One region of the Pseudomonas sp. JV414 genome, then DNA from elsewhere that is predicted to be linked to it. Evidence: predicted binding sites of a transcription regulator. Region 1 holds the regulator's gene; each other region holds the start of a gene.

Region 1 (4,133 bases):
AAAAGCTTGCGAGCGCCGGTCGTGCCACGGGCAACAAGGTCACCGAGTCGCGCCCTCGCATCGACATGGTGATCCAGCCGAAGAAGAAAACCGACGAGCAAAAGGCCCAGTAATGGCAACTCTGAAAGCTCAGCATCTGGCCAAGAGCTACAAGAGCCGTCAGGTCGTGCGCGACGTCAGCCTGTCCATCGACAGCGGTCAGATCGTCGGCCTGCTTGGCCCTAACGGTGCCGGTAAAACCACCTGCTTCTACATGATTGTCGGCCTGGTACAGGCCGATCAGGGCCGCGTACTGATCGATGACCTGGACGTCAGCCACCAGCCGATGCACGGTCGTGCGAAGGCGGGTATCGGTTATCTTCCGCAAGAAGCGTCGATCTTCCGCAAACTGTCGGTGGCCGACAACATCATGGCCATCCTCGAGACTCGCAAGGAACTCGACAAGGCCGGTCGTCGCAAAGAGCTGGAAAGCCTGCTGCAGGAATTTCACATCCACCACATCCGCGACAACCTTGGCATGAGCCTGTCCGGTGGTGAACGCCGCCGCGTGGAAATCGCCCGGGCACTGGCCACCAATCCGAAATTCATCCTCCTCGACGAACCCTTCGCCGGCGTAGACCCGATTTCGGTGGGCGACATCAAGCAGATCATTCATCATCTCAAGGCCAAAGGCATTGGTGTGCTGATCACGGACCACAACGTCCGCGAAACCCTGGATATCTGCGAAACCGCCTACATCGTCAACGATGGCCAACTGATCGCTGAAGGTGACTCCGCCACCATCCTGGCCAATGAACTGGTCAAGGAAGTGTATCTGGGTCATGAGTTCCGCCTGTAAGCACTGAGGTGCCCGGGTCGCCGAGAGAGCGCTCGCTTCAATAAAAAAATCAATAAGTTTTTATTGTTACAGCGCTCTAGGCAAACACTCCAGTTTCAGGCATATAATTTGCTTATGTTTGGCGCTTCGGCGCCCTGTAGTGGATGGCGCATGTGCGCCGGCGAATAAGGTGTTAAGCCCCTGCCATGAAACCATCGCTAGTCTTGAGAATGGGCCAGCAGCTGACGATGACACCGCAGCTGCAACAGGCCATCCGCCTGCTCCAATTGTCGACCCTGGACCTGCAACAGGAAATCCAGGAGGCCCTGGAGTCCAATCCGATGCTCGAACGCCAGGAAGAAGGCGACGACTTCGATAACGCCGACCCCTTGGCCGATAGCGCCGAACAGAAACCCAACGCCGACATTCAGGAACCCTCCTACCAGGAAACCGCCCCAACGGTGGATAACCTCGAGGAAGGCGACTGGAACGAGCGTATTCCCAACGAATTGCCCGTCGACACTGCCTGGGAGGACGTCTACCAGACCAGCGCCAGCAGCCTGCCGAGCAACGATGACGACGAGTGGGATTTCACCACCCGCACATCGGTCGGTGAAAGCCTGCAAAGCCATTTGCTCTGGCAACTGAACCTGGCACCGATGTCCGACACCGATCGCCTGATCGCCGTGACCCTGATCGACTGCATCAACAATCAGGGCTACCTGGACGAAACCCTCGAGGAAATCCTCGAAGCCTTCGACCCGGAACTGGACATCGAACTGGACGAAATCGAAGCCGTCCTGCACCGCATCCAGCAATTCGAACCCGCTGGCATCGGCGCCCGCAACCTCGGCGAATGCCTGCTGCTGCAACTGCGCCAGCTGCCCGCCAAGACCCCTTGGCTGGCCGAGGCCAAGCGCCTGGTCACCGATTACATCGACCTGCTCGGCAGCCGCGACTACAGCCAGCTGATGCGCCGCATGAAGCTCAAGGAAGATGAACTGCGTCAGGTCATCGAATTGGTCCAGAGCCTCAACCCGCGCCCGGGTTCACAAATCGAGTCCGCCGAAGCCGAATACGTCGTTCCCGACGTGATCGTGCGCAAGGACAACGAGCGCTGGCTGGTGGAGCTGAATCAGGAATCGGTGCCACGCCTGCGGGTCAACGCCCAGTACGCCGGTTTCGTGCGTCGCGCCGATACCAGCGCTGATAACACGTTCATGCGTAATCAGTTGCAGGAAGCTCGCTGGTTCATCAAGAGCCTGCAAAGCCGCAATGAAACCCTGATGAAAGTCGCCACCCAGATCGTCGAGCATCAGCGCGGCTTTCTTGAATACGGTGACGAAGCCATGAAACCGTTGGTGCTGCATGACATCGCCGAAGCGGTGGGCATGCACGAATCGACGATTTCACGGGTGACCACGCAAAAATTCATGCATACCCCACGGGGCATCTATGAACTGAAATACTTTTTTTCCAGCCACGTCAGTACCTCCGAAGGCGGTGAATGCTCGTCCACGGCGATCCGCGCGATCATCAAAAAACTGGTTGCCGCGGAAAATCAGAAAAAGCCGTTGAGTGACAGCAAGATCGCTGGTTTACTGGAGGCACAAGGCATTCAGGTAGCCCGTCGCACCGTCGCCAAGTACCGCGAATCCCTGGGGATCGCGCCTTCCAGCGAACGGAAGCGGTTGATGTAGCCGCCGGGCTCGCCACAGCGTTCCAGTGGCAGGCATTTCTGCCTGCCGCTTTATGCACTGGCAACGAAGGAGAAGCTGTATGCAAGTCAACATCAGTGGACACCAACTGGAAGTGACCGAACCCCTGCGCACCTATATCGGCGAAAAACTCGACCGATTAGAGAGGCATTTCGACAAGATCACCAATGTACAAGTCACGATGAACGTCGAAAAACTGCTGCAGAAGATCGAAGCCACGCTGCATATTCCCGGCGGAGAAGTGGTCGCCAATGCCGAGCATACGGACATGTATGCCGCCATCGACCTGCTGACCGACAAGCTGGATCGCCAACTCAAAAAGCATAAGGAAAAGACCCAGAGCCTCCTCCAGGGCGCAACCGGTCGTTAACCCCCCCAATCCATGATCCGACTAGAAACCATCCTGACCCCCGGCCGTTCTCAAGTGAACGCGCCGGGTGGCAGTAAAAAGAAAGCCCTCGAGCAAATTGCCAACCTTATCCACCGCGAAGTACCGGATCTGGAAATGCAGGACGTCTTCGAGGCCCTGATTGCCCGTGAGAAACTCGGTTCTACCGGTTTCGGCAACGGCATCGCCATCCCCCACTGCCGGCTCAAAGGCTGCACCTCGCCAATCAGTGCGCTGCTGCACCTGGAAGCCCCTATCGATTTCGACGCCATTGATGGCGCACCGGTTGACCTGCTGTTTGTGCTGCTGGTCCCGGAAGCCGCCACCGATGCACATCTGGAATTGCTCCGCCAGATCGCCAGCATGCTTGATCGCAAGGAGGTGCGTGAAAAACTGCGCAGCGCCCCGAGCAATGAAGCGTTGTATCAGGTTGTCCTGGACGAGCAGAACGGTCACTAATCATGCGCCTGATCATCGTCAGCGGCCGCTCCGGCTCAGGTAAAAGCACCGCCCTCGATGTTCTCGAGGACAACGGCTACTACTGCATCGACAACCTGCCTGCCGGCTTGCTGCCGGAACTGGCCGAACGCGCGCTGATTCACACCGAGTTGGCACAACCGTTGGTGGCCGTGTCCATCGATGCGCGTAACTTGCCAAGCCACCTGTCACGGTTCCCCGAATTGCTGGAAGAGGTCCGCAGCCGGCATATCCAGTGCGATGTGCTGTACCTGGACGCCGACGAAGAAACCTTGCTCAAACGCTTTTCGGAAACCCGCCGTCGTCACCCGCTGAGCAGCGCCAATCGCTCGCTGGCGGAAGCGATAGAGGACGAAACCAATCTGCTGGGGCCTATCGCCGATCTGGCCGACCTCAAGGTCAATACCACCAATCTGAACCTGTATCAGCTACGCGATACCATCAAGCTGCGCCTGCTGAATCAGCCGGAGCCCGGTACTGCGTTCCTGGTGGAATCTTTCGGGTTCAAGCGTGGCATGCCGGTGGACGCCGATCTGGTGTTCGACGTGCGCTGCCTGCCCAACCCTTATTGGAAGCCGGAGCTACGGGCACAGTCCGGGCTCGATCAACCGGTGGCCGAATACCTGGCGGCACAGCCTGACGTCGAAGAGATGTTCCAGGACATTTCCTCCTACCTGCTCAAGTGGCTGCCCCGCTTTGCCGCCAGCAACCGCGCCTATGTCACCATTGCCAT
Region 2 (4,133 bases), on a different contig from region 1:
TTCATAGGCACCTCGTTATTGGATACTTGGTTTTTGGTGAATCGTAAGTGAAGGGGAATGGCTGACGTAATCAGCCGCGAGAGCTGTTTTTTGTAGGACCGGTCTTGGATAGATGAAGGACTTCGGTGAAAACTCACGGCCGCACTTGTCGGATCGAGGTGGCTGCTTATGATCACAGCTGATCTAGTCCTCAGGAGGGGGAATGAGCAATTCTGGAATGCGGCCGATTCATCCTGGCGAAATCCTAAAAAAGGAATTTCTTGAGCCGCTGGGTATTACAGCGGATGGTTTGGCTAGTTCGTTGAGAGAGGTCGCGGGCGAAGTGAGCGCCCTTGTGATGCGGGAGAGAGGTGTAAGCCCTGACCTTGCCAAGAGGCTTTCCATTTGCCTGAAAACCACGCCCGAGTTCTGGCTAAACCTGCAATCGACCTACGATCAGCGCAGAGCCGAAATCGAGCGTGGTTGAGCTTCGGGTACTTAAAAAGACTGCAGCACCCGCGAAGCACGCTTCCACCACGGAGCATTGACCGTACTTCGCGGTCGTTCCTCATTCGGCAGCAGCTGCGGAACATCCTGCAACCGAATCCACGGCTGGTTATTCCAGTGCAGCAAGCTCAATGACATCTGCGGCCAATTCAGCAGGCTCAGAATCGGGCGCTCTGTTGAGGTGGGTTGCTGGGCGTCTCTGAGCGCAGGCACCACGTCGTGGGTCAGCCATTCGCGAAGGCCTCGGTATTCGGGGCAGTAATGGTAGACCAGTAGCGCGTAGACGCCGGATTCGCTGATCAGCAGTGTGTTTTCGACGGTGCCGTGGATGAGTGTCTGCAGATTCTGGTGTTGGTCGGGATCGAGTTTGCGTAGCGCTCGTTCGTCGAGGAATAGCCTGAGCAATCGGCCGAGGTCGCGGGCGCTAAACCAGGGTTGGTTTTCCAGGAGGAGGGCGTGGAGGTGGAGTTTGTGGCGGGTGAAGATGTGTGGGGTCAGGTAAGTGTCATCGCTATTCATTGATACAGCTCCTTTTGCTAAAGGGGCTGCCGTCAACCGTCGCCAAACGATTGGGTGGCAGCTGTACGCGGGTTGGCGAACCGGAGCAAAAGGAACCCGGCAGACCCGAAGATCTCCCACGCACAGCCGCCATGACTCGATGTGGCGGAAATTAGCCCGCCGTCGGATGGTCGTTGTGCACCTTAAGCTTTCAGGTCGCCAAACCCAGTGCTGAATATTCAGCTGAGGGTGAGCTTAGGAACCGGGGCTTTGCGGCGCAATCGGACGGCGGTGTGTTCTTTGTAGGACGTTGCCGGGATGTTTGCGGGGCTTAAGATCAAAAGATCGCAGCCTTCGGCAGCTCCTACAGGACACATTGAATGATCGTTCCCACGCTCTGCGTGGGAATGCATCCCGTGACGCTCTGCGTCACATCCTGAAGCGGAACGCGGAGCGTCCCTGGCGGCATTCCCACGCGGAGCGTGGGAACGATCAGCTTACTCGGCGTCAGCAGGAGGATTGAGCTTCGCTTCCAGCTCAGCCACTTTCGCCTCAAGGCTCTCCAACCGTGCCCGGGTGCGTGCCAGCACGACCATCTGGCTATCAAACTCTTCCCGGCTCACCAGATCCAGCTTGCTGAAGCCACTCTGCAACAGAGCCTTGAACTGGCTTTCGATTTCGCTTTTTGGCAGTGGGGTGTCGCCGCTGAAGAGGCGGGAGGCGGTGCCGCTCAGGGCGTCGAGGAAGTCTTTGGGCGCGAGCATGGGAAATGTCCTGTCAACAATGGCGGGCAGTGTATCACGCAGTGTCTATAGTCAATCTCGGCAGCAGCGATGCACGCTTTTCGCGCAGTCGAGTGGGCAGTCGCGCACTGTTGTTGTGCGTAACGGTTGCGTCAATCGGTCGAAAGGTTCTTCAGCAGCGGCCAAAGCATTGAAATCAATGGGTTTTGGATAGATGGCAAGCTTTCTGCTTAGTCGCTGGTGACCCATGCACTGATGCAGTCGCTGTGACGAATGCAGTGCGCCAAGCGGAACGGGGGAAGTTTCGTGCGGAGTGGTTCGCTGGCGTCGGACGGGCAGGTAAGGCCGACGATGCGTTACAAAGCCAGGCACTGCGCTTAGACTTGAGTCGGGTTTGTTTTCCTGGGGCAAGTCCACCAATTCGGGAGAGAGTTTTCATGAAGCTAGTCACTGCCATCATCAAGCCGTTCAAACTGGACGACGTGCGCGAGTCGCTGTCCGAGATCGGCGTGCAGGGCATTACCGTTACTGAGGTCAAAGGCTTCGGTCGGCAGAAGGGTCACACCGAGCTGTACCGCGGCGCGGAGTACGTGGTCGATTTTCTGCCCAAGGTGAAGATCGATGTCGCCATTGACGACAAGGATCTGGACCGGGTTATCGAGGCGATAACCAAGGCCGCCAACACCGGCAAGATCGGTGACGGCAAGATCTTCGTGGTCAATCTGGAACAGGCGATTCGCATTCGTACCGGCGAAACCGATACCGACGCAATCTAAGCCGCCACAAACCCAACGCCCCAGGAGAAAACAATATGACTCTGCGTAAATTCGCAGGGCTAGGAGCCCTGTTGTCCCTCGTAATGCCCGGCCTGGCCATGGCGGCAGACGAAGTGGCGGCCCCAGTCCTCAACTCCGGCGATACCGCCTGGATGATGACCTCGACAGCCCTTGTGCTGTTCATGACCATTCCCGGCCTCGCGCTGTTCTACGGCGGCATGGTTCGCTCGAAAAACATTCTTTCCGTGATGATGCAGTGCTTCGCCATTACCGGTCTGATCAGCATTCTGTGGGTCATTTATGGCTACAGCATTGCGTTCGACACCACCGGCATGGAGCAGGGCGTCGTCAACTTCAACTCGTTCTTCGGCGGCATGGGCAAGGCATTCCTCGCCGGTGTCACGCCTTCGAGCCTGACTGGCCCCGCGGCGCTGTTCCCCGAGGCGGTCTTCATCACCTTCCAGATGACTTTTGCCATCATCACCCCAGCGTTGATCGTCGGTGCTTTTGCCGAGCGGATGAAGTTCTCCGCCATGCTGATCTTCATGGGTATCTGGTTCACTCTGGTTTACGCACCGATTGCGCACATGGTCTGGTCCGGCAACGGCGGCCTGATGTGGGATTGGGGCGTTCTCGACTTCGCCGGCGGCACCGTGGTGCACATCAACGCCGGTGTGGCCGGTCTGATTGCCTGCCTGGTGTTGGGCAAACGTAAAGGTTTCCCGACTACCCCGATGGCCCCGCACAACCTCGGCTACACCCTGATGGGCGCCGCGATGCTGTGGATCGGCTGGTTCGGCTTCAACGCCGGCTCCGCTGCCGCCGCCAACGGCACTGCCGGCATGGCGATGCTGGTCACCCAGATCGCCACCGCTGCTGCGGCGCTGGGCTGGATGTTTGCCGAGTGGATCACCCACGGCAAACCAAGCGCACTGGGTATCGCTTCGGGTGTGGTGGCCGGTCTGGTCGCGATCACTCCGGCGGCAGGCACCGTGGGCCCGATGGGCGCCCTGGTGATCGGTCTGGCGGCGGGCGTGGTGTGCTTCTTCTGCGCCACCACCCTGAAACGCAAACTCGGTTATGACGACTCCCTGGATGCCTTCGGCGTGCACGGTATCGGCGGTATCCTTGGCGCGATCCTGACCGGTGTGTTCGCGGCACCGGCTCTCGGTGGCTTCGGCACCGTCACCGACATCGGTGCACAAGTCTGGATTCAGTGCAAAGGCGTGGGCTTCACGGTGATCTACACCGCGATCGTCACGTTCATCATCCTCAAGGTCCTGGACGCTGTCATGGGTCTGCGTGTCACCGAGGAAGAAGAAGCTGTCGGCATCGATCTGGCGCTTCACAACGAACGCGGCTACAACTTGTAAGCACGCGCATGAAAAATTTGCCCGGCTTGCCGGGCATTTTTTTGTCCGGGATTTGTCAGTGAAGGAAGGGCTGAAAGGTTTTTTCTGACACGTTCGGTCGCGTTTACGACGGGCGTTTTTCTGCGGCCAATGGCTTACACGATTGAAGGAATATTAGGGCCTTTGTTTTTTTCCAGAGCGCGCTAGAATGCGCCCCGAACGTGCGGAGAACAGTATGTGGCAACAGACTCTGATCACCTTGCGAGCACGGCCCCGAG
Region 3 (4,133 bases), on a different contig from region 1:
AGCGTCACCATGGGTTCCACGTTCAACAGCCTGGTTGGCCTGATTATTCTTGCCCTGGATATCTGGGCCATCATCAACGTGCTTAAAAGTGGCGCCGAGACCGGGATGAAAATCATCTGGGTGCTATTGATCCTCCTGCTGCCGGTTTTGGGCCTGATCATCTGGGCCATCGCCGGGCCGCGAGGCGATGTGCGGATCTGATCGGTTTCCCGCAAGCAACACTGAACCTGTGGGAGCGTGGCTTGCCCGCGATGCAGGCGCTGCGGTCAGTCAGATTCACCGCAGCGCTCCTATCGCAGGCAAGCCAGCTCCCACAGAGGATTGTGTCGAACCATCAGTGACGTTCGACCTGTCATATTCCGCGACATAGAATGCCTTCGCCTTGCCGCAATACGTACTGCAAGCGGTGAACAAACCCAGCAACGACTAAAATGAATACATAACCCTGTAGGAGCGAAGCTTGCTCGCGAACGCGGTGCATCAGCCAATACACCTATCAACTGATACACCGCCTTCGCGAGCAAGCTTCGCTCCTACACAGGTTTCTGTGTTTTTTTTCATGCCAGCACGCGGTAATCCGTTTGAACGATCACTCAGGGTAAAAGTCCAGATAGAAGTAAGCCCATCCATGGGTTTTATCGAGGAGGCACCGATGCAAAAGTGGAAAATCACTTTCGTGGATGATCACGGTGAAACAGTGGACGAACTCTTCGAGTGCGAGGAATGCCCGAATAGCGAGCAAGCCGCCAAACTCATTCGCGCCCGGTGCCTGCCGGTCGCTGCCGAACTGGATCTCAATGATCTGGAGGGTCGTACCGATGATCCGACCGTCAAAAGCCTGAAATCCCAGAACAGCATTGAAATCATCAGTATTACCCCGATCTGATACACCTCTTGTCACATTCACAACCAGACCTTGGCAGCAGCTCTGTCTTGGGGCTACTCTGCAAGCGAGATCAGCGAATGACTCGCTAAGGTCTGGTCTTGTCAGCTACATGCTTGTTTCCCGTCGGCAACCTCTGTTGCCGTATCGCTCTCACCAATCGGTTGAAAGTGCAGGGAATACGGAAAGTCTATCCATCAGTCTGAGGGGGACGTTTCATGAGCACAGCCTATCAAGAAGACATCAGCAGCAACGTGCTGCGCCGCATGAAAGAAGGCGGTTTCGACTTTTCACGATTCCATCCCATCGAGTTCTACGCCATTTTTCCGGACGAGGAGCGGGCACGCAGGGCGGCAGGTCATTTCTGTGGTGAATCCTTGAATGCCCAGATCAGCGTGCGCGACGACGGCGCGTGGCATCTGGAACTGAGCAAAGTGATGTACGCCACCTATGACGGGATCGGCGACTTTGAGCAGGACTTCGAGGCGGTGGTCGAGCCTCTGGGCGGTATCATCGAAGGATGGGGCGTCAAGCAGGAGGTACGAGGGCTACTCGCATAAGCTTATGAACAGTGACAACACTCAGCAACGGCTGACCTTTGGGTCGGCCGTTTTCGTTTTCGCGGTTTGAATAAGCCAAAGATCGCAGCCTCGTTTCACTCGACAGCTCCTACATTGGAATGCGTTCTCCTGTAGGAGCTGTCGAGTGAAACGAGGCTGCGATCTCTTGATCGTGTTTTTGATTCATAACGTTTCAAAAACGCAAAAAAAAGCCACCTGAACAAGCGGCTAGAAGGGAAGAACGATAAGTTTTCCAGCGAATGCCCGGATTATCCCCATCGCCTCCCGGGCAGTGAAATCAACTCTGACTATGCTGCAGATAGGCGACAGCATTGCTTCGCCATGAAGCGGGGGCGATCAGGTTGGGGCATTTACCGCACAGGATTGGTGCGGTGCGTGCAGCGCCATTATCCAACTGATTGATATCAAAGCGTTTATGCCGATGGCACGGGCCTTGCGAAGGTCTGGATGTCCGGAGTGACAAGGAGTACGGCATGATCCGCACCTATTTTGATGAGATGTACGACGCCGGCGGCCAGGTCCGCCCGCATTATCGGGAGTTTGCCCGTTGGCTGGCCGAAACGCCTGACGAGCTTTTGGCACAACGGCGACGCGAGGCCGATCTGTTATTTCATCGTGCCGGGATTACATTCACGCTCTATGGTGATGAGCAGGGGACAGAACGCCTGATTCCCTTCGACACCATTCCCCGCAGTATCCCCGCCAGTGAATGGCGGATCGTCGAGCGCGGCTGCATTCAGCGGGTCAAGGCATTGAACATGTTCCTTGCCGACCTCTATCACGAGCAGCGCATCATCAAGGCCGGCATCATCCCGGCCGAGCAAGTATTGGCCAACGAGCAATACCAGTTGGCGATGCAAGGGCTGGATCTGCACCGCGATATCTATTCGCACATTTCCGGCGTCGACCTTGTGCGCGATGGCGACGGCACGTACTACGTGCTCGAAGACAATCTTCGTACACCCAGCGGCGTGAGCTACATGCTCGAAGACCGCAAGATGATGATGCGATTGTTCCCCGAGTTGTTCGCGGCCCAGCGCATCGCACCGATCGACCACTATCCGAACCTGTTGCTCGACACCCTGAAAAGTTCCAGCCCGATCGACAACCCGAGCGTGGTAGTGCTGACGCCGGGGCGCTTCAACAGCGCGTTTTTCGAGCATGCATTTCTGGCCCGGGAAATGGGCGTTGAACTGGTGGAGGGCGCGGACCTGTTCGTGCGCGATGACAAGGTGTTCATGCGCACCACGGACGGGCCGAAAGCCGTCGATGTGATCTACCGGCGCCTCGACGATGCCTTCCTCGATCCGTTGGCGTTCAACCCGGATTCGATGCTTGGTGTTCCAGGTCTGCTGTCGTCCTACCGCTCTGGCAATGTGGTGCTGGCGAATGCCATCGGCACCGGGGTCGCGGACGACAAATCGGTATATCCCTTCGTCACGGACATGATTCGTTTCTACCTGGATGAAGAGCCGATCCTGAAGAACGTGCCTACATGGCAGTGTCGTAATCCCTCGGAACTGTCCCACGTGCTGGCCAATCTTCCAGAGCTGGTAGTCAAGGAAACCCAGGGCTCCGGCGGTTACGGAATGCTGGTGGGGCCGGCGGCGACGGCAGCGGAAATCGAATCTTTCCGTGAGCGGATCAAAGCCAAGCCCCACGCGTACATCGCCCAGCCGACGTTGTCTTTATCGACCTGTCCGACCTTTGTCGAAAACGGCATCGCTCCACGCCATATCGACCTGCGTCCGTTTGTATTGTCTGGCCGCGAAACCCGGGTTGTGCCCGGCGGTTTGACCCGTGTCGCCTTGCGCGAAGGCTCCCTGGTGGTGAATTCATCCCAGGGCGGCGGAACCAAGGACACCTGGGTGGTCGAGGATTGAAGGAAGCCTGCCATGTTAAGTAGAACTGCCTCGGATCTGTATTGGATGTCGCGTTACCTGGAGCGGGCCGAAAACCTCGCACGGATGCTCGACATCAGTTATTCGCTGTCACTGATGCCTCAGGACGGTCGTGGCGATGGCTTGCACGAACTCGCCATGCCGTTGCTGATCACCGGCACGCTGGACGATTATCTGGAGCGTCACGGCGATCTGCATGCCGAACGGCTGCTGCATTTTTTCGCCTTGGATGCGGCCAACCCGGCGAGCATCTACAGCTGCCTCGGTGCCGCGCGAGCCAGTGCCCACGCGGTGCGTGGGCGAATCACCGCCGACATGTGGGAAAACATCAACGCTACCTGGCTGGAAATTCGCGGGATCGCCGAACAGGGCTTGAGTCGCTACGGCATGAGCCGTTTCTGTGAGTGGATCAAGGAACGTTCCCACCTGTTTCGCGGTGCGTCCTACGGCACCATCATGCGTAACGACGCGTTCCGTTTCATTCGTCTGGGCACCTTTATCGAAAGGGCTGACAACACCTTGCGCCTGCTCGACGCCCGTTACGAAATGGCCGGCGATCAGGCCGAAGCGGTCAGCGACGGCACGGCTCACGCCTATTACCAGTGGAGCGCCTTGCTGCGGGCCCTGTCATCGTTCGAGGCCTATACCGAGATCTATCGCGACGCCCCTGGCGCCCGGCATGTGGCCGAGTTGTTGCTGCTGCGCGCCGACGTGCCACGATCCCTGCGCGCCTGCACCGAAGAAATCGACCAGATCCTCGCCCAATTG

What was found. Region 1 encodes sigma-54, which starts transcription at its own class of promoters, with help from an activator protein. Its sites were predicted from a motif close to ANTGGCATNNANNTTGCTNT; they were not measured.
Region 2: the regulator sigma-54 is predicted to act here: its motif matches at 1,941-1,960, upstream of glnK (P-II family nitrogen regulator).
Region 3: the regulator sigma-54 is predicted to act here: its motif matches at 1,885-1,904, upstream of F6R97_RS24975 (circularly permuted type 2 ATP-grasp protein).

The regions. Positions count from the first base shown of each region.
Region 1 is NZ_VYKC01000007.1:115,956-120,088, forward strand. It holds gene lptA (lipopolysaccharide transport periplasmic protein LptA) at 1-113, shown strand, start outside; gene lptB (LPS export ABC transporter ATP-binding protein) at 113-838, shown strand; gene F6R97_RS10240 (RNA polymerase factor sigma-54) at 1,024-2,517, shown strand; gene hpf (ribosome hibernation-promoting factor, HPF/YfiA family) at 2,597-2,905, shown strand; gene ptsN (PTS IIA-like nitrogen regulatory protein PtsN) at 2,918-3,382, shown strand; gene rapZ (RNase adapter RapZ) at 3,385-4,133, shown strand, end outside.
Region 2 is NZ_VYKC01000013.1:173,250-177,382, forward strand. It holds gene F6R97_RS15670 (HigA family addiction module antitoxin) at 203-466, shown strand; gene F6R97_RS15675 (Bro-N domain-containing protein) at 478-1,005, opposite strand; gene F6R97_RS15680 (accessory factor UbiK family protein) at 1,482-1,748, opposite strand; gene glnK (P-II family nitrogen regulator) at 2,165-2,503, shown strand; gene F6R97_RS15690 (ammonium transporter) at 2,539-3,876, shown strand; gene F6R97_RS15695 (secondary thiamine-phosphate synthase enzyme YjbQ) at 4,091-4,133, shown strand, end outside.
Region 3 is NZ_VYKC01000022.1:205,342-209,474, forward strand. It holds gene F6R97_RS24960 (PLDc N-terminal domain-containing protein) at 10-201, shown strand; gene F6R97_RS24965 (hypothetical protein) at 653-886, shown strand; gene F6R97_RS24970 (ribonuclease E inhibitor RraB) at 1,102-1,443, shown strand; gene F6R97_RS24975 (circularly permuted type 2 ATP-grasp protein) at 1,938-3,347, shown strand; gene F6R97_RS24980 (alpha-E domain-containing protein) at 3,360-4,133, shown strand, end outside.